4 regions of the Cytobacillus sp. GQ23 genome follow, and region 4 is predicted to be linked to each of the others. Evidence: riboswitches for the same ligand, from Rfam matches in the RefSeq annotation. Region 4 holds a riboswitch; each other region holds the start of a gene.

Region 1 (7,447 bases), on a different contig from region 4:
GATCTTTTTAGCCTCAAAAGAGGTTTTGCCCCAAACAGTAATTCCGTGATTTCTAATTAAAATTGCACCTGAATCTTCATGTACATGGGAAGAGAAACAATTTGCCAGCGCAGGAATATGCGCATAATTTGGAATAATCGGAATTCTAAGGACAGCATCCTCCTCCCATTTATTAAATGCTTTAATGAGCTCTTGCCCCTGAAATGTTACTGCCTCCTGATCTCCATATATTTCTGAGATAACATTATTATCGATTGTATGTACATGAAGACTGCATTCAGCTTTTGTTTTACTGTATATTTCCGTATGCAGAAGTGTTTCAGCGGATGGCTTTAAATGAGTTTCTTCCACCGGACGGCCAAATTCATCCACTAGCAGGAAGTCTTCGGAAGTGCGTTTTCTTTTATCCTTTCCGCTTGCAGTTACAAGGAATTGAAGCGGATTTGAACTGACCTTAATGGCCAGATTTCCGCTCGTCCCCATAAACCAGTCCCTTGCTGCGAGCTCGTCTTTAATATCGGCGAGCTCATTCCATTTTTCCTCAAGTGTGCTCATACTCTCACCTCATTTAATTTTTTTATAACTTCTATGCAATCATAGAACGTTTCAAATGAATTGTGATTAAGGTTCATCTCTTTGCTTTTCTCCAGGAGCAGATCTCTTGCTATGACAAAGTCCGCCTGTTTTGCAGCCTCAAGGTCAGTTACTGAATCTCCGATAACGACTTTTAACGTGTCCTCATCCTCCAGCCTCCTCATAATGGAGGGCTTGCAGCATCCGCAATTATTTTCACATTTTTCATCACAGCTGTGGGGCCATAAGATTTTTATTTTATCGCCGCTAAAATCAGAACTATTGCAGAACACTGCTTTAAAGGGTCCATATTTCTCCAGTACAGGAGTCACAAAAAAATCTATCCCCCCGCTTACTATATAAAGCGGTATATTTTCTTGTGCCAGGTAATCGGCAAAAAGCTGAAACCCATCTCTTATTTTTGCATTTTCCAGGATGAAATCTGTGAGATCTCCTTTCAAATTGCTAGGGAGAAGGGAAAACATCTTTCCTACTCCCTCTTTAATAGAAATCTCCTGATTCAGAACTTGATTTTTTATTCCTTCCCATTGGGGAGGAGCAAAATGTTTCATAATATTGATGATGTTATCACTTTCGGTAATAGTTCCATCAAAGTCGCAAAATACCCCTATTTTAGCCATTCTTAACAGCCGCCTCTTTTGATCCCCACAAATCGATCGCGCTTTTTAATTCGGTGAAGTCTGAAGGAGCATCAGCCAAAGAAACTCCCTTTAAAGTCAAATCAATCGCCTGGCGGAATGCCAAACCGCCTCCTCTTGCCCCATCTGGATGCCCGTGTATCCCGCCTCCGGCATTGATTACACTGTCTATTCCGAAGTCTTCGAAAAGCAAAGGCACTAAACCCGGATGAATGCCGGCTGAGGGTACCGGAAAAGATCTTTTGAAGGAATCTTCCGCATTCAGGTTATCAGCAATGGATAATGCCTGTGTCTTTTCAAGAGCAACAGACCCATAAGGAGATGGGAATAAAGATAAGTCAGCACCCGAATATCTGAGCAGCTTGCCCAAAAGTAAAGGATAAGAGATTCCATAAAGGCTTGAAGCTGAAAGAGCTCCGCTAACTGCAGGATGTGCCATGATAGGCAATTCAATTTCATTATCTTCTCTTAAGGACTGCAAAACATCGAGTCCATAAGAAAATACATTGAACAGCAGAAGATCTGCACCAAGACTTGCTGCCTTCCTTGCCTTGTCTTTTAATTCAAATGTTCTGCCTGTTAAATTCACAGCATAAAGGGTTTGATGGCCCGTTTCCTCGTAAACTTGCCTTAACACCTTTTTTCCTTCTGCTATCCGGGCTTCAAACGGTGTAAGGCTGTTTTCAAATAAAATTTCGTCATCTTTTACAAGATCAATGCCCCCATAGGCCTGTTCTCTTAGCTGTGAAGTCAAAAAATCCATATCTTTGCCGAGCACTCCTTTGAAGATGCTCATCAAAAGAGGTCTGTCATACACATTTAATTTCTCTCTCAGTCCTTCAATTCCAAATCGAGGTCCTGGAAAAAAGCTTTTAAGTTCATTGGAAAACTCTAAATCCAGCAGTTTTATCTTTCCGTCCAATGACAGTTTTCCAAAAACGGTTGTTAATATTGCCGGTAAATCAGGACTAAAATTAACAGCAGGATAGGCGATCTTAATGATCGCAGCTGTTTCCTTGCTTCCTGTATTTTTTGTCGCTCTTTCAACAGAAACGACCCTGCCTTTATGCTTCTCCAGCTGAAGCTTTTCAAGCACGGGCAAATGGGTCCATGATCCCACCGTTAATCCTAAAGCAATCTCCTCTGCTTTTTTCTCGGGATTATGTTTTTCATCATGTATCAGATACGCTGCAATAATCTCACTCATTAATCTTCTTCCTTTCAATTTCAAAGAATGGAAAAAATAAAAAAACCTCTTCAAATAAGAAGAGGTTAGCATAACAATCTAACATCTCCTTATCTTTCAGCTATTAGCTGCAAGATTTAGCACCGTGCTTTTGTTAAGTCGGTTGCCGGGCTTCATAGGGCTAGTCCCTCCGCCTGCTCTTGATAAGAAAACGAAATCGAGTATTCAGTTAATTTAGAAATTTAATTAAAATTATGACAGTGCTATATACTTTTGTCAATTGAATTTTTGAAAAAATTAAAACAAGCTTAATTTTTGTATTCGCTCCACCGCTTCTCTAAGTCTTTCTTCAGATGTCAGCAACCCGACTCTTACAAATCCTTCTCCAAAGGGGCCAAAGCCGTTTCCGGGTGCCACTGCAATATGCGCTTTTTCAAGGAGATACTCAGAAAACTCTTCAGATGTAAATGATTCAGGAACCTTTAGCCATGCAAAAAAGGAGCCTTTTGGCGCTTGTACATCCCACCCAATTTCCCTGAGACCGGAAATGAGGGTATTCCGTCTGGACTCGTAGATCGAATTCAACTCTTTTACACAATCCTGAGAGCCTGACAGAGCAGCTGCTGCAGCTTCCTGAACAGCTCCAAACAAGCTGACGTAAAGATGATCCTGCATCAGGTTCAATGCTGCGATAACGCTTGCATTTCCAGCGGCAAACCCTACTCTCCAGCCAGCCATATTAAAGGTCTTTGATAGAGTATAAATTTCAATTCCAACCTCTTTTGCTCCTTCTGCCTGAAGAAAACTGACAGGGTTTTTTCCGTCGAATCCAATTCCTCCATATGCAAAGTCATGGACTACGCATATCTCATGCCTTCGGCTTAATTCAACTGTTTCCTGGAAAAATTCTTTGTTTGCGATTGCTCCAGTAGGGTTATTTGGATAATTAAGAAACATCAACTTGGCTGCTTTAAGCTCCTCAGCCGGCAAGTCACTATATACTGGCAAAAAGTTATTTTCTTCCCTCAGAGGCATTGTCACCATTTCTGCTTTAGCCAGCGCAACTCCTGACCAATAATCAGGATATCCCGGGTCTGGAACCAATATCCTGTCCCCAGGGTTTAAAAGACATTGGGGGATTTCAACAAGCCCTGCTTTGCCTCCAAAAAGAATGGCTATTTCAGTATCGGGGTCTAATTCTACACCATATTCCCTTTTATAAAAGTCAGCTGCTGCCTTTTTTAAATACGGGTAACCCTGAAAAGGAGAGTACTTATGGTTTTGAGGGTTATCGGCTGCACGTTGAAGACTTTTGACAATATGATCCGGGGTTGGCAGATCTGGATTTCCCTGTCCCAAATTGATGACATCATAGCCCTGTTCAAGTTTTTTTCCCACCTTCGCAGTCAAAGAAGCAAAAAACTGTTTAGGAAGACTTTTTAAAAGTTCAGATTGCGGATAATTAATCAAATTGTTCACCTGCTTAAAAAAAGGATTGAAAATATAGTCCCAAATGATATAACGTAAATGGTAAGTTGTAAAGTAAAATTTAGAAAGTTTTTATCTATCGGACTAATCATAACATAAGGAAAAGATGATTGTGGGGGAGTAAAGTGAAATTAAGGATTGCTTGTTTGCAAATGGATATTGCATTTGGAAAACCAGAGAAGAATTTTATTGCGGCCGAAGCCATGATTAATAAAGCTCTTAAATCTGATCCAGACGTTTTAGTACTACCTGAACTTTGGACGACAGGCTATGATTTGACCAGATTGGATGAAATAGCAGATCCGGATGCTGCTTTTTCACTGGCATTTTTGAAAGAAATTGCAAAAAAAAATAAGGTTTACCTGATTGGCGGTTCTGTAGCCAAAAAAACAACTGATGGCATTTACAATACTCTGCTGATTGTAGACCATAATGGTGAGCTTTTGCATGAATACAGCAAGCTGCACTTATTCAAGCTTATGAATGAGCACCTCTATTTGAAAGGAGGGGCAGCAAGGGGAGGATTTTCCCTGGCCAACAGGAAGTTTGCAGGAATGATTTGTTATGATATCCGTTTTCCTGAATGGCTGCGTACCCATACAGCGGATGGTGCAGAAGCAATATTTGTAGTAGCACAATGGCCATTGGCACGGCTTGCTCATTGGCGTGCGCTATTAATTGCACGTGCTATTGAAAACCAGTGCTATGTCATTGCCTGCAACCGTTCCGGCTCTGATCCTGCTAATGTCTTTGCAGGTCATTCAATGATTATTGATCCATGGGGGGATGTGCTTGCTGAAGGCACTGAAACTGAAGAAATTCTGCATGCTGAAATTGACCTGGATAAAGTGAAGGAAGTCCGCGGCTTAATTCCGATTTTTGATGACCGCAAAACGGATTTTTACCGCTGAAAATGTTGCAGAGGGCCCTGTCAGGGCCCCTGCTTATCCTTCTATTTTTGCCCACATTTCTGGAGGGTTTAATTCGTAAATCCCATTCTCGCGGTACATATAATGGTTGATTATGAATTCTCTGCGTATAGTTGCATAATCTTCATGAAACTGTTTGATGTATTCGTTAAGCTCTTTTTCTTCATATTTTTTACCCATTTTCAAGCCTTTAATTAAATGTTCAAAAACCATGAGTTTCTTCTTTCTCTGGGCAGGAATATTCTTCAGTTTTCCATCCCTGGTAAAGAAATTTTCAATAACCTTCTGGTTTTCTGAATTTTGTTCCTCCATTTTTTTAACCTCCTCTTTGTCTGCCAATTTTGCAAGAACCCCTGATTGGTGTTTCAATACGGATTCATTTAGATAAAAATACACAGTATTTTTATCTCTTCTTTGATAAACAAGGTTTATTTCCCGCAGTTTATTCAGGTGATGCGTGATAGTAGGCGGGGTTAAGCCGAGCTTTCCGGCTATAGCCTGGCCATGCAGCGGCCCTTTGGCAAGGAGAAATACAATCCGGATTCTGGTAGGGTCTCCCATTGTCTTATAAAATGCTACTAAACGATTTAATTGCATAAGTAAAGTACCCCATTTCGATTTTTATCTAATTAGATAGTAATCGAATTTAGTTCATTTCGTCAATAGAATTTAAATAAACCAAAAAAATCACCTTGAAAGGGTGATTTTGATAACTATTTAGCATAATGGGCTCCTTCAAGGGATAATAAAATTTCTTTAATTTCTGTCCTGCTTCCCGCATAGCCAGTTAAAGATTTATTTTTGCCGATAACACGATGGCAAGGAATAATGATTGGAAGGCGATTGGCCTTGTTTGCCTGTCCAATGGCCCTCACAGCTTTATCTTTCCCTATCCCGGCAGCGATTTCCTGATAGCTTCTTGTTTCGCCAAATGGAATGAGGCAAAGCTCTTTCCATACTGCTTTTTGAAAATCCGTTCCATTGGGCTCTATAGGGATATCAAATTCCTTCCTATGTCCGTCAAAGTATTCCTCAAGCTGGAGAGTACACTTTCTGATTAAAGTATTAGAAGGATCAAATTGCAATGATGATACCTCTTCCCCTTCCATAAAATCATCTTCCCCCATGTATATAGCCGAAAGAATTCCATTTTCTGCTACGATGTAAATATCTCCGACCGGTGTCATTTTTTTAGAATAAACTCTGCCTGTCATATTAATTCCCGCCTTTATAATAAGGGCAAATAGATGTGGAAAACAGTTCCTTTTCCCAATTTGCTTTCCACTTCAATTGTTCCCTTGTGCTCTTCTATAATTTTATATGTAACCATTAAACCAAGTCCAGTGCCTCTTTCTTTTGTAGTATAGAAAGGCTCACCAAGCTTTTTTATTTTATGCGCAGGAATTCCTGTTCCTTCATCCCTTATGGTAATGTGAACTTTATGACCAGGGCCCTTTTGAACGGATACGGTAATATAACCGCCTTTAGGCATGACTTCAATTGCATTTTTAATGATGTTGATAAAGACCTTTTTCATTTGATTGGTTTCGCAGAAAACCTTGGGCAAATTTTGTTCATAATAAGTTCTGAATTGAACATTATGAAGCACAGCCTGTGCACTAAGGAGATCGACTGTTTCTTTCATGATTTGTGAAATGTCTTTTTCTATAAATTTGACAGCTTGAGGCTTAGCGAGAATGAGAAATTCATTAATAATGGAATCAATCCTGCTGAGCTCAGTGGTGATTACATTGAAATACATCGTATGATCTTCTTTTACACTGCTCTCCAACAGCTGTATAAACCCTTTAAGAGCCGTCATTGGATTTCTTATTTCATGTGCAATCCCTGCAGCCAATTCTCCAATAACATTCAAGGTATCTGATTTCCGAAGCTGTTCTTCCATTTCCAGCTTCTCAGTTATATCTTTAAATGTACTCATACTGATATTAGAAAAAATATTATGCTTGTTGGAAAACTCAAAGAATTTCTTTCTGCCTGATTTTAAAGTAATGGAAAGATTCCCGTCAGATTGGCCATCTGTGTGTATGTTTCTTAATTGCTCTTTTAATTCATCATCGGTTATATTGCAGTCATTCAAAATACTATGAAGTGACGCTCCGATAAGATCATCCTTTTTCATCTGCAGCATTCTCTGGCCCGATTGATTAATATCAACTATTTGAAACTGATCGTTCCAGAGAAGAATACCTTCAAGTGCTCCTTCAAATATCATGCGAAATTTTTGTTCGCTTTCCCTTAAGCTTTTCTCCATGGCATGACGCTCACTTACATTTCTGAAGATTGTCATATGGTAGCCTTCAACGGAGTTTAATTTCACTGTAAACTCCAATGATTTAAACTGGCCATTGGGCATCAGAAAAACAAGCTCATCCCGTATACTTCCTTTAACGAACATCTCTTTTACAATGCTTTTGTACCTTTCCGATTTTTCATAAACAAAATCTTTTATCTTTTTATTGAGAAGCTCATCATGGGTACATTCAAATATTCGGCAAGCGGCTTCATTCGCATCGATGATTTCACCGCCGCCACCCCAAAAAATAATTCCATCAAGTGCTTCGATAAATAAGTCAGCATAAAGCTCTTCA
Region 2 (7,447 bases), on a different contig from region 4:
CATGTTCCTGACAGTTGTTCCCTTTCTAGGTCCTGTACTCGGCATCATTCCTGCAGTATTCATCGGGTTATTGCAGGGACCGGGAATGGTATTAAAAATCATATTGGTTCTGATTTCAGTTCAGCTGCTTGAAAGCAATCTCGTCTCGCCTCATGTGATGGGCAAAAGACTTAACCTCCACCCGCTTACAGTCATTATTATCTTAATGGCTGCAGGATCCATTTATGGTTTTATCGGAATCCTGATTGCTATACCTTTTTATTCAGTCATAAAGGTTCTGGTAAAAGACTTCAGAAGATTTTACCGATTAAGAACAAGGAAAAGTCTGCTATCCGAAGAAATTTAAATTAAACTGCCGATCTGGCAGTTTTTTTATTTATAAGACATGCTTATCCCAAGAAATCACAGTATAATAAGAATTGCGCGTGAATAATTTGAGAGGAGATATTCTATATGGTATATCCAGACATGAAAGAAACCATTAACTTATTAAAAGAAATCGTTTCTATTCCAAGTCCTTCCGGAAATACAAATGAAGTTATTACATATGTAGAAAAGTTTTTGAATGAGCTTAATGTTGAAACGAAACGTAACCGGAAAGGAGGCCTCATTGCCTCCCTCCCCGGAAAAGACGAAAAAAACCACAGGATGCTGACAGCTCACGTTGATACCCTTGGCGCGATTGTTAAGGAAATTAAGCCGAGCGGACGTCTGAAAATTGATTTAATTGGCGGATTTAAATATAACTCAATCGAAGGCGAGTATTGTGAAATTGAAACATCATCAGGCAAAAAATTCACAGGAACAATTCTGATGCATCAGACTTCAGTTCATGTCTATAAGGATGCCGGGAAAGCAGAAAGAAACCAGGAAAACATGGAAATCCGCCTCGATGAAAAAGTTAAGAGCGATGATGATGTCCGTGAGCTTGGAATCGGTGTCGGTGACTTTGTATCCTTTGATCCTCGTGTGCAGACCACACCGGCAGGTTTCATTAAATCAAGGCATCTTGACGACAAGGCAAGTGTCGCGATCCTTCTTCAGCTGATTAAACAGCTGAAAACCGAAAACATTGAGCTGCCTTACACAACCCATTTCCTAATCTCAAACAATGAGGAAATAGGCTATGGCGGCAATTCCAATATTACACCGGAAACGGTCGAATATCTGGCTGTTGATATGGGGGCAATGGGAGACGGGCAGTCGACAGATGAGTATACCGTTTCCATCTGTGTCAAGGATGCAAGCGGCCCTTACCACTATGAACTAAGAAAGCGTCTGGTTCAGCTTGCCAAGGATAATGGAATTGAGTACAAGCTTGATATATATCCTTTTTACGGATCTGATGCTTCGGCAGCCATCCGCGCAGGGCACGATATTGTCCATGGCTTAATCGGACCGGGGATTGATTCTTCCCATGCATTTGAACGTACACATGAGGACTCGATTGAGAATACGGCTAAGCTGCTGTATCACTATGTACAATCTGAAATGGTAATTTAAGAAAAGAGAAGAACCTTCACTCATTCATGGGTGGAGGTTCTTTTATCATCATTCAGCTTCAGGAGGCCTCTTCCCTCTTTGCAGCTCCCAGATGGAAAGTCCAAAGTCCAGTTGAAGATGAGGATAGTCCTTGAATTTAGCCCAATCCCCTCCCCATTCAAACCCAAGGTTTTTTGCGATTGCAACCACTTCCATCCAATCCGCTTTGCTGTTTCCGTTTCCGTCATACTGCATATCCCATATCACCTGGCCATCTACGGACAGCAGTGCGAAATCAATCGCCAGACCAAAATTATGGTAGGACTCTCCCCCTTTTGCATGGGTAACAATATTCCCCTCAGCTGTACGTCCCTTTTCATATAGGGCATTCTGTTCCTCTATACTTCTGAAATCCTGGGTAATGACAACATTGATGCCGTTAGCGGCAGCCTGAGCGATCAGCTCATCCTTCTTTTCAGCTACTGCAGGATGAAGAGCGGTTGGAGGGGGCCCATCCTTTAAATCAGGATCTGCAGAAAACTGAATATATTGATAGACTAAAAGCCATACAGTTGCTAAGACTAAAAAAAAGAAAAATAATCTTCCCAATTGTTTAAAAAACAATATTATATGTCCTTTCTATGGAGGATCATTAAATAGACCTTGTTTATTTTATCAGGATTTTAAGAAAACTTCACTAATAATAGATTGTATTCGATTTATGGCCTGATAAATAAAAAAATACGCCAGAAGGTCTGGCGCATTCTCTTATTAATATTTTTTTATTTCATCCACTCCGGCTTACCGAAGCCTTCAAACTGTTCATCGATAACCTTTTCGAATTCATCAGATTCAACAGCTGCCTTTAAGTCCTTGGCTAGTTGTTTATCTGTATTTTTCGTGTCAATTACGACTCGATTTCGGTACTTATCTGGCATGTCCTCTAGTTGCAGTGCATCGAGCAAATCCATCTTTGCAGCGAGGGCATAGTTTCCTGGTACGGCTGATAAATCAACACTGTCCACTGCACGCGGCAGCTGGGCAGCTTCAATTGGCTTAAACTGCAGGTTCCTGACATTGTCTTCTACATCTTTTTCAGAAATAGTAAGCGGATCAGCTTCTGCATTTATTGTGATAAGTCCTGCATCCTCAAGGATTAAAAACGCGCGCGCCGCATTCGTTGGATCATTTGGTATGGCAATAGCTGAACCTTCTTTGATTTCCTCGAATGAAGCGAATTTTTTTGAATAAATGCCCATTGGGGCAGTTGGGACGGTAATCACTTCTGACAGCTCAATATTATGTTCTTTTGCAAAAGTCTCCATATAAATTTTATGCTGGAAAAGATTAGCATCCAGGTCTCCTTTTGAAAGGGCAAGGTTAGGCTGGATATAGTCACTAAATTCTACTACATTTACTTTATAGCCTTTATCTTCAAGAATTGGCTTTATTGCTTTGCTGACCATGTCACTGTATGGACCCGAAGTAGCACCAATGCTGATATTTTTCTTATCACCGCTTGCCTCGGAAGATGAGTTCTCACTTCCGCACGCCGCAAGTACAGCAAATGTAAGCATAAGTATGAATGCAAATGTTATCTTTTTCATTTTATTTCCCCCTGATGATATTTTTATCTTTTATCAACTAATCTGGCGATCCGGTCCCCGGCAAATTGGAAAATCTGGACTAGACAAATTAGAATAATAACAGTTGTGAACATGACTGTATTGTCATAACGGTAATAACCAAAGCGTATCGCAAGGTCCCCGACTCCACCGCCGCCGACAATACCTGCCATTGCAGAGTATGCTACAAGACTGATGACCGTAATGGTAATTCCCTGAACAATCCCCGGCTTTGCCTCAGGTACGAGTACATCCTTTACAATCATCCACGGTGTAGCCCCGACTGCTACAGCAGCCTCAATGACACCTTTATCAATCTCTCTTAAAGACTGTTCTACAACCCTCGCAAAAAACGGAATGGCAGCAACTGAGAGTGAAACCGATGCAGCAGTCGGTCCAATGGTCGTTCCGGTAATCAAATTAGCTAATGGCAAAAGAGCAATTAGCAGAATAATGAACGGAATGGAACGGATCATATTGACAATGAAGCCGACAATGTTTTTAAAAACGGTATTTTCCAAAAATAGACCCTTATCAGTTACAAAAAGCAAAACACCTGTTGGCAGACCAACAATGATGGCTACTGCAATAGATATTCCAACCATATAAATGGTCTCTAAAAATGCTTTATTCAGTTCCGGCAGTATAGCTATTAAACTTTCAAGCTGCATCACGAACCACCTCCAAATTCCTTGTCCGGTCTGTAATATATTGAATGGCTCTTTCGACTTCAAGCACAGGACCTGTTATCGCCATAACAAAAATCCCGAGCGGTTTTTCCTGAATGTATTCGATTTTTCCATGAAGGATATTCCCCTTCACTTTAAATTGCTGAAACACCTCAGAAATAACAGACTCCTCTGCAATTCTTCCCTGGAAGTACACCTTAATAATCTTGCCTTCACGTTCCTTTAAAAGCTTCTCAGGCAAGTCAAATTGAAGCACGCTATTAATGAACTTTTTGGTCAGCGCTTCTCTCGGGCTGGCGAACAAATTATAGACCTTACCTTCTTCAATTACTTTTCCATCCTGCATGACAGCCATTCTGTCACATATTTCTTTAACAACTTCCATTTCATGTGTAATTAGTACAATGGTCAGATTTAATTCTTTATTAATTTTTTTCAACAGAGACAAAATGGACTTGGTAGTGCTTGGATCAAGTGCTGATGTAGCCTCATCACACAAAAGAACTGATGGATTGTTTGCCAGTGCACGGGCAATGCCAACACGCTGTTTTTGCCCGCCGCTAAGCTGTGATGGGTAGACATCCCTCTTATCCGTTAATCCGACCATATCAAGCAATTCATGAACTCGTGCTTCTATTTCAGTCTTCGTTTTGTTTGCTGCTTTTAAAGCAAAAGCAATATTTTCGAATACGGTTTTCGAACTAACCAAATGAAAATGCTGAAAAATCATGCCAATTTTTAAACGCGCCTGGCGAAGCTCTTTCTTGCTTAAAGACGTTAAAGATAATCCATCAATAAGGATTTCTCCAGAAGTGGGCTTCTCCAATAAATTTAAACACCGCAGCAAAGAGCTTTTGCCTGCTCCACTGTATCCGACGATGCCAAAAATCTCCCCTTTTTCAATCTTAAGCGATACATGATCAACACCAGTTACTTTACCTTTCTTAGTTTCATAGACTTTTTCAAGTTCTTTAATTTCTATCATGCAGATCCCCCCAGTTTCATTGCCCCTTTTCAAACAAAAAACCTCTTTCCATTCGGGAAAGAGGCATCGTTATGTATCACGACTTATCTTTCAGAATGAAATCATTCTGCAGGAAGTGGCACCGTTCCATTATGGAGGTTGCCGGACGTCATAGGGCCTGATCCCTCAGTCACTCTTGATAAGTAAATTATTTAATTGATAGTAAAAATAATATATCTATAATAATAAATTGTCAATAAGTTTTTAATTTTCCATCATTATAAGAAACACATTCGTTATGGTTTGAGAAATAAAAATGCTTTTTTATTATATCAATTGTTTGGACTTTTTCATTTTGGGTATTTAAGAAGTAAGCAATAACTTAGGAGGGTGCAAATATGAATAGAGAACAAACAAAAGGGAATGCTGACCAATTTAAAGGTGAATTAAAAAAACAATACGGCAAACTGACCAATAACGAATCTAAAGAAGCGGAAGGCAATATGGATAAGTTAAAAGGACAAACCGAGGAAAAATGGGGAGACGCAAAGGAAGCTCTTTCCAAGACTTTTAATGATCGAAGAGATTAAAAAAAAGTACTCAGTGCTTATTAAAGCGCTGAGTACTTTTTTATAACTAAAAAGTGGTTTTTGCCCCTAAGTAACGAGGCTTCCAATAAGAATTATTCATATCGCTTATTTCTACACCCCGTGAAGAACCGGCATGAATGAACTTATAATCGCCAAGATATATTCCAGCATGTGATGGACCTGATTGGTAAGTCTCAAAGAATACCAAATCTCCCACTTTTGGTGAGGCAACATGTTTTGTGGCACTCCAAATGGATGCAACTGTACGAGGAATAGAGATTCCTGCTTTCCCATATACATAGTTCAAATAGCCGCTGCAGTCAAATCCTGCAGGAGTGCTTCCTGCCCATTTATAAGGTGAACCGATGTATTTTTTTGCTTCAGAAATAAGTTCATTTACCTTGGATGTCGATTGAGCAGCTACCTGTGATTCTGCCGGCTTGCTTGCTGCAGCACCTGATACCTTTATCGTTTTGCCGGCATAAATGATGTCTGAAGTAAGATTATTCAAGGCTTTTAACTGTGAAACCGATAGGTTATGGCGAGATGCAATACCTGAAAGAGTATCTCCTCTTTGGATAGTATAAGATCCAGTGCTAGCAGGAAGAGAAGGTACAGCAGTGTTAGCCGAACCTTTCACTTTTAGCTTTTGTCCCGGATAAATCGTGTCACTGCTGATTCTGTTTAAACTCTTAAGGGTACTGACAGAAAGGCCGTGTGTTCTTGCAATTCCCCATAAAGTATCGCCTGATTTCACTGTGTAGCTGACTGTACTGACAGAAGAACCGCCAGCTGCTGCGTCATGGCTGTGCGGTGCCAGCAGAGTCAGAGCTTGTCCTTTATAAATTATTGAGCCTGATAGATTATTCCATGTCTTTAACTCTTCAATTGAAAGATTATTAGAGCGAGAGATTCCCCATAAGGTGTCACCAGACTGAACTATATATTTATTTTCATGTGCACTTGCTTCTCCATTGAACGGTGTAATCAAAAAACCAGCTGTCGCAGCCATTGTAAGTAGTTGTTTCTTCAAGTTGTACACTCCTTAAATTTCTTTGACATCCTAATATTAGTAATATTTCTAGTAAAATCCTATCTGAAAATAATGGACAAATAAGAAAAAATATCAATTTTTTCATGTTATTTCCTTTATTGGTTAATTCGCAGTACATTTATCCTGCATTTAATTGGGTTAATTACCATAATTTCAGGAAGACATGGGTAGTTTATCACCATAATTCAAATTATTCTAATTAAACTTTTTTCTTCTGAACAAACTAAAAAGACCAGCATTCAGATGCTGATCCTTCTAAATAAGATATTTTAAATCCAAATTCTTTTATTTTCTGCTCTGCGTGTCATTCCTAAAGAATCAAGTTTTTCAAGGAAAGGGATCATATACTTTCTGGAAAGACCCAATATCTCTTTTGCATCCCCAACCTCAAATTCAGCAGCAGTGCTCTTTTTCAGTTCTTCCACTGCTTTTCTAAAATGAACACCATGCCAATAGTATTGAGCATCAAGCGGAACTGCGATTTCCTGGTCTTCCAAAAATCGTTTTAAGTCTCCTTTGAGATTCTCTGGGATTCCTGCAGAAGCATAATATTGATCGAAAGGCTTTACTGTATAGCCATCTTTTTTTAATTCAACAATTAGATTGTCAGTGCGTTTCTGCCAGCTTTTAGGTACATGGGGATAGAAATCCTTATACTGCAGAAACTGGCCTTTGCGTTTGAAAAGATTTTCTTTAATCCCTGAATTCAAAACAAATTCAACCAGTATTTTAGGGTATTTATTCTGCATTGCCTGAAGCAATTCTGCTTTATTAATCCCTTGCTTCATTGCATTTTCCTGGTGGAACTCATTCAGGCGGTCAGCTATCTCTTCCTCTATTGCCTCTTTAATGACTACTAAAGTGAATTCCTTGTTATTAATGTTCAGAAAGTCTTCTTCTTTTAAAATTTCTTTAACCGTCCATTCATCAAGCGAGGTTTTTGCTATAATTTGTGAAGGTGTTAGGACCATTTCTTCGGACATCGCCGCTTTTATACGATCTTTCGGTGTCCCTTCTTTTTTTCTGCTTAAATCTTCAATGGT
Region 3 (7,447 bases), on a different contig from region 4:
GGCACCAGTAATTACAGGTATCGTTTCATTTGGCTTTCTGGAGCTTTCTGTCTGCTCTAATTTTTTTATATAAGGCATGGACACACTTTCAGATTCTTCCATGAAGCCTATATCTACATCCCTTAGCGTAGTTTGTGTTCCATCTTCATCCTGAGATAATTTTTTTAGGGCATCTCCAGAGTACCTCTCTAAAGGAGGAATCAAAGTCAGCATTTCCTTGGCTTCGGCTTCACTTACAAATAATAAAGAATTGCCCCTTGGACTTGGATGCCGGGCTAAATAATCTATATCTTCCCGTATTCCTTTTTGAGCAAGCCCTTTTCCAAAGATAAATATTTTACATTGGCCCCAAAACAACCTTCTCGGCACATTTATTTGCAGCAGTGATATGGCATTAGCCAGATTATCCCCTACTCCTTCCCGAACGAAAGTTGAACCTGAGCTGGGATCTTCTCCCGTTTCTCCGCTTGAAATGGCACGGGGGATGAACAACTGTACAGAAACTCTTGTTTTCCCATCTTCCAGTCTGTCAATTGCAGCTGCCGTAATGATGGCCAGTTCATTCATTTCCACTCGATCTGAGCAGCCGCTGAGAATTGCAGCGCAGAAACAAATGGTGATCAGCAGGCTTTTCTTCAACCGCTCTCCCTCCATTTCCTTTGTGCCATGGCAATAAACAGCAGAAATAGCGGGAGTACAGTTTGAACGATGACAAAATAAAAAGGCTGAATCCTTGTAGAAAATTCGACCACTGACAGGATATTAGGAATATCCCAATAACTTAAAAAAATCAGAAGCAGTGCCAATGGAAATACAATTGGCCGATAATCTGAAAGCTTTAATAATTGTGCAAGACCCAAGCTGATAGCATATAAAAAAACAGAGACCTTCACAAAGCTTCCTAGTACCCACGAAGCTGTAATGATAACTTCAAAGTTCTCGAAAAAACCAAATACACTGATGGCACGGACGATTGAATATACAGGATAAAATTGGTTAACAGATGAAACCCCTAAAAAAGTAAGAACAAAAAAATTAACATATAAGAGGAGCAGCACAATATACAAAGCTGATTTCATCCCCGACCTTAATCCCTTTTTTGAATCACTGATAAAAGGAAAGATAAAGGCAAGAAGAAACAACTCACTGAACCATGAGCTATGCACCAAACTCCCTTTCATAACAGGGAGCAATCCATTCTCTAAAACTGGCCTCATATAGCTAAGATCAATTTCCTTAAGCAATAAGAGCAGTGATAAAGAAGTAACCATGAATAAAGTTGTGCAAATTACTGCAGATCTGGCCATTACTTCAATCCCGCCACGAACCGCCAAAGCACTGACAAAAACGATAGTAATGGAAAAAATGACGGAAGGCGTCTGCAGCATCACGTTGCCGGTAATGAAATCTGAATACTGTCTGATGACAATGCCTGTAGTATGCAAGTAAAAGGAAACAAGAAAGAAATTAAAGAGTTTACCAAGTGCTTTTCCAAGTATTTGCTCACTGTATTCGATAGGGGTCATCCTTGGAAATAATTGATGAAGCTTCCATGCAATGAATACCGTGATAAAACCGATTATAGAACCTGCTATAGGCGTCATCCACATGTCATGCCCGGCTAACCTTCCCGATATGGATGGAATCGAAAGCACACCTGTGGCAATGATAGCCGGGACAATTAAAAATTCCATTTGCAGGGCCGATATTTTTCCCTTTTCCAGCATGTCCATCTCACCGCCATTTTGACTTATTTACCTGCCGCTATTTTCAGGACCTGGTTTTAAGCTGGACCCTTGTTTAGTTTTGTTGTATTTTCCTGTGGAATGAGCGCGCTGATTCATTTTCCATAAAGGCGAACGAAAGAGTGTGTCCTTTACCGCATTTTTTTGCAGTGTTGATACAGGAGTCAGGTATGGTAAACCGAATGATCTTAGCTCTGATAAATGGATGACGAGCAGGATTAGTGCAAGCATTACACCTATTAATCCTAAAGCGCCGCCAAGGAGTATGATGGGAAACCTCAGTAATCGAATGGCAAGTCCCATTGAATAACGGGGGATCATGAAAGATGCAATACCCGTAATACTCACTACAATAATCATAGGTGCAGAAACAATCCCCGCTTGAACAGCTGCCTGACCAATTACAAGGGCACCCACAATACTAACAGCTGAACCTACTTGTTTTGGAAGGCGTATCCCGGCCTCTCTCAGTCCTTCAAAAGCAACTTCCATTAGAAGGACTTCCACAATGGCAGGGAAGGGGACACTTTCTCTGGAGGACGCAATGCTAAGCATCAGGTCCATGGGAATCATTTCCTGGTGAAATGTTGTTATGGCAACATATATGGCAGGAAGGAATAGGGATACAGCTAAGAAAAGAAACCGAAGAGACCGGATGAAGGTACCAATCCAAAACCTTTCATAATAGTCCTCCTGTGATTGAAACAAACTGAAGAAACTCACGGGAGCAATTAAAGTAAAAGGTGTCCCTTCAATCATTAATACTGCTCTTCCTTCAAGTAAATTTGCACATACCACATCCGGACGTTCCGTGTACAATAACTGGGGAAAAGGAGAATACGGGCTATCTTCAATGAATTGTTCGATATAGCCGCTTTCCAGTACTCCGTCAACAGTAATGCGATTAAGACGGCTTTCTATTTCCTGTATCAGAGTTTTATCCGCTATTTCTTCAATATATGAGATAACTACCTTCGTCTTCGTATATTTGCCTACATGCAGAGTCTTCATTTTCAGTCCCGGGTCTTTAATGATCCGGCGCAGTAAAGATGTATTGACACCGAGTGATTCAGTAAAGCCTTCCCTCGAACCCCGAATGGAGGTCTCAGCCTGCGGTTCTTCTATCGAACGCTTTTCAAATTTGGCTAATCCCAGTGAAAGAGCTTCATCATACCCATCAAAAAGCACTATTGGGTTCCCGATGCTTATTGAGTCGATACAGTCAGCGGTTGTTGCCAATCTTTTAATACTTGAAATCGGCAATCGGTTTTTCACAGTATGAAGGAAGTCGTTTTCGATATTCATGTTTTGATGCAGTAAGGTTCCAAGGACCAGCTCGTCAAGCTTTTGGGTATCACTTAATCCATCTATATAAATTATGGCTGCGTCAATTTTATTTAAGGCAAAATAACGGAAAATCACATCTGAACTCTCTCCATAAAGTGAGGAGAAAAATTGTATATTGTCTTCCAGCTTTTTTGATAAGAGGATGTCCTGTGATGTCAACTCGGGCTTAATCTGTTTTTTTACTCTTTTTTTTGAAGGACTCCTTTTAAATCGAAACACCACAATTTCCTCCTCAGGCAATATGTATATCCTTAAATTTCCTTAGAATTGAAATAAATATACAGGAAGGCAGAATCATGCGTTTCTTACATGGCAATAAACCACCAAAGTCTTGCCATCTTGCTAAAAATATGCAATACTTGATTGAAAATAAATTAATATACATACAAATTCTTATCCAGAGAGGTGGAGGGACTGGCCCTGCGAAGCCTCAGCAACCCCTGATTATGTCAGGAAGGTGCTAATTCCAACAGAGTTGACGCTCTGGGAGATAAGAGGTCGATTTGATAAGTTAAGGCCTCTTATAAAGGGGCCTTTTTTGGTGCTCTTTTATGCTCCCGTGCTAAGTGTTTAATATAGTACGAAGAAAGCGGAGGAATGACAAATGGAAAACAGCGTTATACAGGTACCGGAAGCATATTCGAGTATATTACAGGAATCTGCTGTGATGGGCTTCGGGCAATCATGTGATAAAAAAACAGGATTTTTACTAAAGGGGCTGGCTGCCTCCAAACCGGGTGGAAGCTTTTTGGAGCTGGGGACAGGTACGGGAGCTTCTGCTTCATGGATAATGGATGGGATGGATGAAAGCAGTAAGCTTACGACCGTTGATATAGATTTGAACGTGCAATCCATTGCGAAAAAATACCTCGGAAAGGACGCCAGAATCACATTTTGCTGTGAAGACGGAGCAGCTTTTATTCGAAATCTATCTGAGCGATTCGATTTTATTTTTGCAGATACGTGGCCCGGAAAATTCGAGCTCCTGGACAAAACCCTGGACCATTTGAATGTTGGCGGTTTTTATGTGATTCATGATGTGTTTCCGCAGCAGAAATTGCCTGAAGAATTTAGAATCAAAGCTACTAAACTTCTCAAAACTCTGCAGGACAGACCAGATCTCGACATTACCGAATTGGATTGGTCTACCGGACTGATACTCGCAGTGAAGACTGCAGTTTGACAGAAGAGATATGAGGAGGGGATCCCATGAGTAGCATTATAAATTCGTTTGGAACTGTGCTGCATGAAGAAGAAAACATTATTGAATGCTTAACCTGTTCATTAGTATCGCATTACTGTTTAGCCCCGCTGCCCGGATTGCTGGCGGCAACAAATAAAAGGCTGCTATTTTATGGATTATCTGCATCTGAATCAACAAAGGAATTAGTTGAAGAATTTGCATATATCGATATAACTTCCATTAAAGAAAAGAGGGGAATAACGGGCAAGCATATTCATATGTACTATAACGATGATTTTTTTAAATTCCAGCAAATCGAGGGGATGAATATGTTTGATTTTATGGCAGCGGTTAAGGAAAAGCTCTGCACGATTACAGATCCGGCAAAAGAGCGATATCCCGTAAGATAAGCGCCCTTTTAGCGGATAGATGTTAAACATTTAAATAATTTTTCCAGGTATTAACCATTAATTGGACCCCCTTCTCAATTTCGTCCATTGAGGGTGCCCCATAGCCAAGCATCACATGGTTGGCGGGTTTGTGAAGCTGGTACATAGGCGAAACAGCATCAATTTCAACTCCCGCCGACTTTGCCAGTTCAATTGCTTTAGGTTCATTTAATCCTTCTGGTAATATCACGATAATGTGCAAACCTGCTGTATCACCAATTATGTCAAAATGCTCTCCTAAATGCTTTGACAGGCTTTCGATTAAACAGTTCCTCTTGGCCCGATATAACGTTCTCATTTTTGCTATATGAGATGTATAAAGTCCTTCTTCCATAAATTTTGCAGCAGCCCGCTGGTCGATTCTTGAAACATTAGACTTTTGATTAGCATTAAATTCTTCATATCCCTGCTGCAGTGATGCCGGCATAATCAGATAGCTGATCCGAAGTGCAGGGAGCAAAGTTTTTGAAAAGGTGCCAAAGTAAAGAACGCGTCCGCTGGAATCCAGATGGGCCAATGACGAAATCGGTGTCCCTTTATAGCGGAATTCAGAATCATAGTCATCCTCAAGAATGTAAGCGTCCTGTTTCAGTGCCCAATTTAACAGTTCAGTCCTTCTGGCAATAGACATAATTGTACCAGTAGGGTATTGGTGGGCCGGTGTTGTATATAATAGTTTTACCGGCTTATCAGGTACACAGCATCCTTCATCGTTCACAGGAATAGGATGATATTCCAGCTGCAATTGCTCAAAAACGGATCTTGCCCTAATGAAACCCGGATCTTCTATTCCGACGGCTTTTCTCTTGAAAAACAAACAGACATTCAGTAACTGCTGTTGAAATCCGCTGAATAGATAAACCTGTTCCGGCTTGCAGGCCAATCCTCTGGCTTGCTGCAGGTATTGTGCAATCTGCACCCGCAAAGAATAGTCACCCTGCCACGGAGCATTGGCGGCATTGGATTTATTAAGCTCTTTTCGATAAAGTCTGTTCCAGTGTTTATAGGGAAAGGCAGAGGCATCAATCTGCCCGTTTTTAAAATTTATTGAAGACTCACCATGTACTTCTTTTTCCAATTCTACTGATCCATGCTCATTATAGTGCCATTCATCCTTAATTTCCGAAACAAAATATCCTCTTCGTTCCACTGTATAACAGTACCCTTCACTCTGGAGCTGTTCATAAGCCGTTTGAACAGTCACGATGCTTACGCTTAACTGCTCGGCGAGTTGCCGCTTTGAAGGAAGCTTGGCATGAGCAGGCAGCTTTTTATCAAAAGTCGCCCTTCGGATTTGTTCATAAATTTGCTTATATTTTGCTTTATGATTCGAAAGAAGAATTTGAAGCTCCATTAAATCATTCCCTGGTATTATATTAAAATTCATATTTGGTTATTTTTATCATACCAGAAATCGATTTTAATAGATGCAGGGAGAGTGATAATATGAAAAAATTAGAAAACAGTTTAGTGCAGTTAATTCCGATAAATCTCGAGCATGTAGAGGGACTTTATAAAGCTGCCCAGGATAAAAGAATATGGGAGCATATGTCGGTTGATTTAACTGACAAAAGCCGGGTTATTCAGTATGTTGAAGATGCAATCCAAAAACGGGAGAGAGGAACTGATTTTGCGTTTGCAATTGTTGATAAAAAATTAGGAGAAATTATCGGTGCTACCTGGTTTCTAGATATATCATCCCAGCATAAACGGCTTGAAATCGGGTCCACATGGGTGAATCCTGCTTATTGGAGCTCAAATATTAATACTAACTGTAAATATTTATTATTAACATATTGTTTTGAAGAACTTGCCCTTAATCGTGTACAAATTAAAACCGGGCATGAAAACCTCCGTTCACAAAAAGCGATCGAAAGAATCGGTGCTGTTAAGGAAGGCATTCTTCGAAATCATATGATAAGAAAAGAAGGAGCAATCCGTCATACGGTTCTTTATAGTGTCATAAGGGAAGAGTGGGGCAAAGTAAAACGGCATTTTGAAGAACACTTGCTTTATTAAAAGCAGTTTGAATAGATGGAGCATCTCAGCCAAGAGGTATATAATCGATAGTAAAAGCGACTAGAAAGGTGTGGGTAGAAGTGAAAGCCGCTTCTTTTTTTCCTGACAACATCAAATCAGCACTTCAGAATACTCCTCCCGGGGAGTGGATTCCTGAGATTCCGGATGAGTGTATACGCCTTCATTGCGGCTATCCGGCTCCTGCCCTGATCCCTTATGAAGAGATGAAGGCAGCTGTAAACGGTTTATTAGAGAAAGAACATGATTTGCCGCTCCATTATATTGGAAGCCCCAATATTTTAAAGCTGAAGGAACAGATTTTACAGAGGTTGATAAGACGGGGGATATCTGTTTCGGAAGAAGAGCTTTTGATTACTTCGGGGGCCTGTCAGGCAATCGATTTAATTTCCCGTGTTCTTCTTGATGAAGAATCCGTTGTGGCAATAGAATCTCCAACATATATGGAGGCTTTAGAAATTTTACAAAATTACACTAAACATATCATTAGTGTTCCTGTTGATAAACACGGACTTCAAACAGATATATTGGAAGAGATTTTAGAGGAAAGAAAACAAAAAGGGCTTGCTATCCCGAAGTTTCTTTATACAATTCCCACCTATCAAAATCCAACAGGCACGACGATGAATGAAGAACGCCGGCAGCATATATTGGAGCTTGCCAATAAATTTAATTTCCTTATAGTT
Region 4 (7,447 bases):
GATGCCTTTTCGATGCCGATAAATCCAGCTTTTACATTCAGCATATCCTGGCTGGTTTCCAGGAGGAGAAGGTCTGCACCGCCTTCGATTAATCCTCTGGCCTGCTCCTCGTAAGCTGCTATCATGTCTTCAAATGTAGAACCGCCTGTTACACTCAGCGTTTTCGTCGTAGGTCCCATGGCGCCAGCAACATATCTCGGCCATTCAGGAGTTGACATGCGGTCTGTGGCTTCTCTGGCAATTTCTACAGCAATTTTATTCAATTCATATGCTTTTTCTTCCAGATCATAATCTGCGAGAACAATGCTGGTTGCACCGAAAGTATTGGTTTCAATAATGTCTGCACCAGCTTTTAAATATTCTAGATGAATATGTTCAATCACAGAGGGTGCCGTTACGTTTAAATACTCGTTGCAGCCTTCATATTCCTCGCCGCCGAAATCATCTGCCGAAAGATTGGCTCTCTGAAGCATGGTGCCCATTGCTCCGTCCATAATCAGGATTTTCTTTTTTAACTGCTCCTGCAGTGATGGTTTACGCATGTTGTTTCCTCCTTGAAAGCCGTTCGGTTGTCTCACGGGCATAGTTTGATAGCTCGACAGTCATTTCATAGCGCATAAATGGAGTGATAAGGTAAATGCCATTAAACAGCTCTGCCGCAGCATCGATAAGCGACTTGGCAATGGCAATGCCTTCAGCGCCGGCTTTTGCAGGATCATCCTTTAAAGAGGCCATTCTGTTTCTAATACTGTCTGAGATCTTGATTCCCGGAACTTCATTATGAAGAAACTCCGCATTACGGCTGCCGGTAAGAGGCATTAAGCCTATATAAACAGGTGCTTTTAAATCTTTCACAGCTTCATGAACCTCAAGCAGCTTCTCTTCAGAAAAAACAGGCTGTGAAATGAAATAATCTGCACCGTGTTCAATTTTCTTTTCCAGCCTTCCAACAGCTTTTTCCAATGAACGGACATTGGGGTTAAATGCACCCGCAACAGAAAAGGCTGCTTTCTGGCCTAAGTCTTTCCCTGAAAAAGATAATCCTTCATTTAACTGCTTGATCATATTAATCAATTCAAATGAAGATACATCATACACGGAAGAGGCTCCCGGAAAATCACCGACACGGGCCGGGTCTCCTGTTACAGCAAGAATATCATTTAAACCAAGGGCATGCAGTCCCATTAAATGGGATTGAAGCCCGATAATGTTTCGATCTCTGCAGGTTACATGCACAAGAGGGCGCAATCCTGTCTGCTGTTTGACAAGATAGCCAAGTGCAGAGTTGCATACCCTTGGGGAAGCAAGAGAATTATCCGCAAGAGTAATAGAATCAATACCAGCTTCCTTCAATGCTTTGGCACCTTCAAAAAAGCGGGCAGTATCAAGCTTCCTTGGCGGATCGAGCTCAACAATCACCGATGGCCTTTCTCTGACAATATCCTGAAGGGGAGGGAGCTCTCTTGATGATTCCGTTTTTTCTGAAACGATAACCTTATTAACTGCTTTGATCTCTTTTTCCTCGATTGGCGGAAGTCCTTTTAGAACATCAGCAAATGCCTTGATATGATCAGGTGTTGTTCCGCAGCAGCCCCCAAGCAGGCGGACGCCCTGATTCCGAAATTCAATTGCAGACTGCCGGAAATATTCTGCATCACCTTCATAATGGAATTTGCCGTCCGTATAAGCAGGAATACTGGCATTTGGATATGCAGACAGATAGGCATGCTTTGGCAAAGGTACACTTTCGAGTGTTTTCAGCATATGATGGGGACCAAGCCGGCAATTGATTCCCACTACATCCGCGCCAATGCCGTCGAGCCTTGCCAGCGCATCAGAAATGGAAGTCTGGTTCTGCAGGACACCTGCTTCCTGAAGAGAAACCTGTGCGATAATCGGCAAATCGGTTTCTTTTCTGGCAATAGCCAGAACCGTCTCAAGTTCTTCAAGATCATAATACGTTTCCAGCAAGATGCTGTCCACACCTTCCAGCAGCAGACAATAAAGCTGCTCACGGAAGCTTCTTTTTATTTCCTCCAGTGTGATCATGTTTGGCTTAAACCCTCTTATCCCGCCAATTGTACCTGCAACATACGCGCGGCCACCGGCAGCTTTTTTGGCGATCCGGGCAGCAGCACCGTTTATTTCTTTCACAGAGTCTTCAAGGCCATATCGCTGCAGTTTAAGATAATTGGCCGCATACGTATTGGTTTGGATCAAATCAGCCCCCGCGCCTATGTACGCTTCATGGATATGCTGAATTTGTTCTGATTGAGAAAGATTCAATTCTTCAAAACAGCTGTCTGTGCCATAGGAGTAGAGGAGAGTTCCCATCGCGCCATCTGCTATGATGATTTCATTCTTTAATTTATCCAGGAAACTCATCGTATCACCCCCGCTGTAAAATCGATTGTTTTGATTGTTCTGCAGCAGATAACGCTGCCTTGAAATCTTCTATAATATCATCTGCGCTCTCCAGTCCAACAGACAGACGGAGAAGACTGTCTGTAATTCCGCGCTGTTCTCTTTCAGGTGCAGGCATGGCTGCATGCGACATTTTGGCAGGGTAGGAGAGGATGGATTCAACTGCTCCCAGACTTACTGCAAAAACAGGAATTTTTGCATTTTCCACAAATGCTCTCATTGCCTGTTCATCTTCAAGTTCAAAAGAAAGAACAGCACCTGCATTCACAGCCTGTTTTTTCTGGATTTCATAGCCGGGATGCTCGGCAAAGCCCGGGTAATGAACTTTCTTTACTTCCGGATGATCATGAAGGAAACGGGCAATTTTCTCAGCTGATTTCACAGACTGGTCAAGCCTTACCTGGAGCGTTTTAATGCCTCTTAAGACAAGCCAGGCATCCTGAACACCCAGAACAGCTCCAAAGGAATTCTGGAGGAAGGAAAGTCTTGCTCCTAATTCCGGGTCTTTCACAACCGCCAGGCCTGCCACGACGTCGCTATGTCCGGATAAAAATTTGGTAGCGCTGTGAAGCACGATATCTGCACCTAAAGAGAGCGGTTTTTGCAGGGCAGGGGTCAGAAAGGTATTATCCACAAATGTCAGGGCTCCATGCTGCTTGGCAAGTTGGCTGATGGCCTGTATATCAGTTACTTTCAGCAGGGGATTGGAAGGAGTCTCAACATAGAAAACCTTTGTGTTGGGACGGATGGCTTCCTTCACTTCCTCCAGGTTTGTCATATCAACAAATGTGTGCTCAATGCCAAAACGGGACAGGACTTCGGTAGTCATGCGATAGGTCCCGCCATATACGTCTTCTGTTATGACAACATGATCTCCCTGTGATAAGAGGAGAAAAGCTGTAGAAATGGCAGCCATTCCTGAAGAGAAGGCAAATCCTCTGACTCCTTCTTCAAGCTCCGCAATGACCTCTTCAAGAGCTTCCCTTGTTGGATTCAGACTGCGGCTGTAATCATATTTTCCAAATACATCAATATCTTTTTGATGAAAGGTGGAGGCATGCTGGATCGGTACACTGACAGCTCCTGTTTCCGGATCGAATTTATGATTATTGTGAAGCAATTTCGTTTGGAATGTATAGTTTGAGCTCATCGCACTGCCTCCTTTACAACCTTTGCAAAAGCATGTTCTAGATCTGCCTTCAAATCTTCTGCATTTTCGATTCCAACCGAGAAACGCAGAAGCCTGTTACAGACACCTGTTTCCTTGCGGATTTCTTCAGGGATGTCCGCATGCGTCTGTGTTGCGGGATAGGTGATAAAACTCTCGACTCCGCCAAGGCTTTCAGCAAAGGAGATAAGGGAGAGGCTCTGCAGAAAAGGATTCACCCAGGATTCATCCTGTACCCGGAACGAAATCATGCCGCCTTTGCCTGGATATAGAACATCCGTAACGGATTCATGTCCTGATAAGAAAGCCGCCAGTTCCCTGGCATTTTTCTCATGCCGTTCCATGCGAAGAGAAAGTGTCTTCATGCCTCTGATTAAAAGCCATGAATCAAATGGGCTAAGGACTGCACCAGCAGCGTTATGGTTCATAGCAAGCTCCTCACATAGCTGCTTGCCTTTTGCGACAATTAACCCAGCAAGGACATCATTATGGCCGCCAAGGTATTTTGTAGCACTATGGATGACAATATCAGCTCCAAGCTTTAGCGGCTGCTGAAGAAGGGGGGTATAAAATGTGTTATCCACGATCAGGAGAACATTATGCCGTTTTGCGATGTCAGCTATCAGCCCAATATCTGTCTCTTCCATCAAGGGATTAGTTGGGGTTTCCAGAAATATAGCTTTTGTTTTTTCAGTGATAAGCTCTTCAACAACTTCAGGATTGCTGGTATTCACATATTTGCTTTCCAGTCCCCACTTTTTGAAGCCCTGTTCAAGCAAGCGGTAGGTACCACCGTATAGATCTTTGGATACAATCCATTCATCACCTGATTGAAAGAGTGAGAGAATAGTAAGTATAGCCGCCATTCCTGAACTGCAGGCATATCCTTGATCGCCTTTTTCCAAATCGGCGATTGCCTGTTCAAGCAGCTGGCGGGTCGGATTGCCTGTTCGGCTATAGTCGAAGCCAGTAGACTGGCCAATGCCTTCATGGCGGTAAGCGGTGGAAAAGTAAACAGGCGGATTGACTGCACCTGTTGCGGATTCGCTTCTGTTTCCAATTTGCGCTAATTTGGTGTCAATATTATACATGCTCATAAACACTCCTTCGTCATAATAAAAAAAAGCCTTCTATAAGAAGAAGACTTTTTAATGTGAACAGCCATTCTTCTTATCTTTCAAGTTTTTGAAAACTTGCAGGAATTAGCACCTTTTCAATCAAAAAAATGATTGAAGGTTGCTGAGGCGTCGTCGGGCCTTACCCTCGACCTCTCTGGATAAGAAATCAATTATTAAATTTTCTCTAAACTTTACTACAGTAAACCGTTAACAGTCAATACTTTTTTGAATATTTCATGTTATAAAAAATATTCAGCAAGAGTCCAGGGGGGGTAAGCAAAGTCCTGGACTAAAAAAACTTTCCTTAACAGATCGGAAAGTTTTTTTAGGCTATTCATTCTTCAATTAAATCGTTAACCGGCACATCCATTTCTTTTTCAGAATCTGCTTTAGTGTAAATGCGTGCTGTCTTAGTCTGCTCATCTACATGCTGAATGATGATCGGAACTCCATTTAAAGTAACATTGTGCATTTCAGCAGACTCAGCAATCTCTTTGGCTCTGCCAATGTTCATGGAAAAACCTCCTGAATTTGAATAACTTTAATGTGTCTAAAAAAGATACAAATTATTCTTTTTATCTGGCATAAACTGTTATAGGTAGATCGCTTTAAAGTTCAGAATATTTGTTTTATAATGGAACAAATGACATTTTTCTTGGAGGGAAGCTAATATGCGCGAACATAGCCACTGCCGCCACCGGTTTGCCGAATCCGAAGGTCCTGCAGTTTTCCAGACCCTGGATGGCATTGAAGTAAATGTTTCTGGTTCAATGTTTGAAAAATGTACAACTTGCGGCCATTTTGATTTTCCTGTGGAAACGAGAGAAGCAATTGAATCTTCCCTAAAAGAAAACAGAAAAAAAGCAAATGCAGCAAAACAAATTTACATTAACTTAGTTGAGACTTTTTAAGCCGGACGCCATGTCGGCTTTTTTATTTTGGCTTCAGTTAGTAATTGGTATTGAATGGCACTTGACCCTATAAAAAGCATTGGATTTCTTAGCGGGATGTCTTATAAGCTTATTCAATGTTCTGCAGGAAAAGAGGGAGCAGAAGACTCTGAAAGCAAAGCTTAAGGAGCTAAGATTCTTCCCACTTAAAGCAGATGGTTGCTTTTTAAATCAGCGTGGACTATTTTAAGGAAAGGCTGTTTTCTTAAAGTTTGTTGCTTTTGCATAACTTAGTATAATTTGCTGAGTTGATCTTCGCTGTGGGCACTTGATCCTTGAAAATGCTGACGCATTTCCTTCGTGCGTTGTTGATTCGAAGAAGCTTGTTCAATGTCCTGCGGTAGGAGAGGGAAGTGTGAGACCCCGGAGGCGCAGCCGAGGAGGCTCACTTTCCTCCCCGCGGAAAGCAAGTGACTGGAGTGGAAATCAACGGGCAGAATTCATAAACAAAAAACAACAATTTTTGAAAAAAGAGCCTAAACAAATAAATGAACTCCAAAAATCAAAAAGCCACCCGGTTATTTCATATTTATAAAGGTGTAACCTTTTACAAATTATTTTTTTAGAATAAGTAATTGCTAAAAAAATTTTTTAATAGTTTTCCACTATATTCATGTTTTTATCTTTGTACAAGTAGATTTTCCGTGTTAGAATAACTATGGAAACGTTTTATCCTCTGAAAAATATTATTATTCGTAAAAATGAATTGTTAATGCGTTCAAATGATGGGTATTGTATTTTTAGGAAGAAAAAACGTATTAAATTATTTACTTACAAAACAGTTATGGAGGTAATTTTCCATGAAAAAGCCAACGAATGGTGAGGGACCTTTTGAACAGGGATTTCATGGCCCGAACCTTGGCTACGTTATTGAGCTTTATGAAAGATATTTAGAGGATCCGTCGTCGATTGATCCTGAAATGAAAGAGTACTTTGAAAAAAACGGTTCCCCTCTTATGAGCGAAGAAACCGCACCACTGTCTTCATCAGCAAATCAGCAAATGAATGCCGGACAGATTGAAAAAACACTAGCTGCTATTCGCCTGGCTGATAATATTCGTACATATGGCCACTTGGCTGCCGATATTTATCCGCTGGGAAACAATAAATCAGAAACTGCTTTATTTGAATTAAGCAAATATGGCTTAACTGAAAATGACTTAAAAGAGATCCCTGCTGGTGTCATAACTAAAGATGCCACATATCCTTTACGCAACGGACTTGAAGCAATCGAATTCCTGAAGAGCGCTTATATGGGACCCATTGCTTTTGAATTCCAGCATATATTTGATGAAAACGAAAAAGACTGGCTTCGCCGCAAAATAGGCGCCAACAGCCACAAGCTGTCTATGCCAAAAGCGGAAAAGCTAAAAGTATTAAAAAGACTGACAGAAGTGGAGGAATTTGAAAAGTTTCTTCATAAAACTTTTGTCGGTCAGAAAAGATTCTCCATTGAGGGCCTTGATACAATGGTTCCGCTGCTGGATGAAATTGTTTCTGAATCCGTTTCTGACGGTGCGAAAACAATTAACATCGGCATGGCTCACCGAGGCAGGCTGAATGTTCTTGCCCATGTGCTTGGAAAGCCTTATGAAATGATTTTTGCGGAATTCCAGCATGCGCCAAATAAGGAACTGGTTCCTTCTGAAGGATCCATTGGAATCAATTACGGCTGGACAGGTGACGTTAAATACCATCTGGGTCTTGATAAACAAATCAAAGATGAGAATACAACCATAGCCAGACTGACATTAGCTAACAATCCAAGCCACCTTGAATTTGTAGGC

What was found. A riboswitch is a leader RNA that binds a small molecule or an ion and turns the genes downstream of it on or off. The one in region 4 is predicted to bind S-adenosylmethionine.
Region 1: another riboswitch for S-adenosylmethionine. It lies ahead of AC6CHU_RS24805 (2,3-diketo-5-methylthiopentyl-1-phosphate enolase); the one in region 4 lies ahead of AC6CHU_RS19080 (methionine biosynthesis PLP-dependent protein).
Region 2: another riboswitch for S-adenosylmethionine. It lies ahead of AC6CHU_RS19815 (methionine ABC transporter ATP-binding protein); the one in region 4 lies ahead of AC6CHU_RS19080 (methionine biosynthesis PLP-dependent protein).
Region 3: another riboswitch for S-adenosylmethionine. It lies ahead of AC6CHU_RS07850 (O-methyltransferase); the one in region 4 lies ahead of AC6CHU_RS19080 (methionine biosynthesis PLP-dependent protein).

Annotation. Positions count from the first base shown of each region.
Region 1 is NZ_JCAXER010000046.1:1,259-8,705, forward strand. Features, by position in the region: gene AC6CHU_RS24795 (methylthioribulose 1-phosphate dehydratase) at 1-555, opposite strand, end outside; gene AC6CHU_RS24800 (2-hydroxy-3-keto-5-methylthiopentenyl-1-phosphate phosphatase) at 552-1,214, opposite strand; gene AC6CHU_RS24805 (2,3-diketo-5-methylthiopentyl-1-phosphate enolase) at 1,207-2,439, opposite strand; SAM riboswitch class I at 2,526-2,628, opposite strand; gene AC6CHU_RS24810 (pyridoxal phosphate-dependent aminotransferase) at 2,716-3,888, opposite strand; gene AC6CHU_RS24815 (carbon-nitrogen family hydrolase) at 4,032-4,817, shown strand; gene AC6CHU_RS24820 (DUF2087 domain-containing protein) at 4,851-5,432, opposite strand; gene AC6CHU_RS24825 (methylated-DNA--[protein]-cysteine S-methyltransferase) at 5,549-6,049, opposite strand; gene AC6CHU_RS24830 (PAS domain-containing sensor histidine kinase) at 6,064-7,447, opposite strand, start outside.
Region 2 is NZ_JCAXER010000026.1:16,137-23,583, forward strand. Features, by position in the region: gene AC6CHU_RS19790 (AI-2E family transporter) at 1-346, shown strand, start outside; gene AC6CHU_RS19795 (M42 family metallopeptidase) at 454-1,503, shown strand; gene AC6CHU_RS19800 (M15 family metallopeptidase) at 1,552-2,091, opposite strand; gene AC6CHU_RS19805 (MetQ/NlpA family ABC transporter substrate-binding protein) at 2,265-3,089, opposite strand; gene AC6CHU_RS19810 (methionine ABC transporter permease) at 3,113-3,778, opposite strand; gene AC6CHU_RS19815 (methionine ABC transporter ATP-binding protein) at 3,768-4,781, opposite strand; SAM riboswitch class I at 4,862-4,966, opposite strand; gene AC6CHU_RS19820 (CsbD family protein) at 5,159-5,350, shown strand; gene AC6CHU_RS19825 (C40 family peptidase) at 5,397-6,383, opposite strand; gene selB (selenocysteine-specific translation elongation factor) at 6,674-7,447, opposite strand, start outside.
Region 3 is NZ_JCAXER010000007.1:99,549-106,995, forward strand. Features, by position in the region: gene AC6CHU_RS07835 (Ger(x)C family spore germination protein) at 1-639, opposite strand, end outside; gene AC6CHU_RS07840 (GerAB/ArcD/ProY family transporter) at 636-1,733, opposite strand; gene AC6CHU_RS07845 (spore germination protein) at 1,755-3,311, opposite strand; SAM riboswitch class I at 3,483-3,589, shown strand; gene AC6CHU_RS07850 (O-methyltransferase) at 3,697-4,275, shown strand; gene AC6CHU_RS07855 (PH domain-containing protein) at 4,302-4,685, shown strand; gene pdxR (MocR-like pyridoxine biosynthesis transcription factor PdxR) at 4,708-6,078, opposite strand; gene AC6CHU_RS07865 (GNAT family N-acetyltransferase) at 6,171-6,743, shown strand; gene AC6CHU_RS07870 (aminotransferase-like domain-containing protein) at 6,824-7,447, shown strand, end outside.
Region 4 is NZ_JCAXER010000024.1:41,749-49,195, reverse strand. Features, by position in the region: gene metH (methionine synthase) at 1-542, opposite strand, end outside; gene AC6CHU_RS19090 (bifunctional homocysteine S-methyltransferase/methylenetetrahydrofolate reductase) at 535-2,385, opposite strand; gene metC (cystathionine beta-lyase) at 2,390-3,574, opposite strand; gene AC6CHU_RS19080 (methionine biosynthesis PLP-dependent protein) at 3,571-4,683, opposite strand; SAM riboswitch class I at 4,760-4,875, opposite strand; gene AC6CHU_RS19075 (H-type small acid-soluble spore protein) at 5,045-5,224, opposite strand; gene AC6CHU_RS19070 (hypothetical protein) at 5,382-5,621, shown strand; gene sucA (2-oxoglutarate dehydrogenase E1 component) at 6,461-7,447, shown strand, end outside.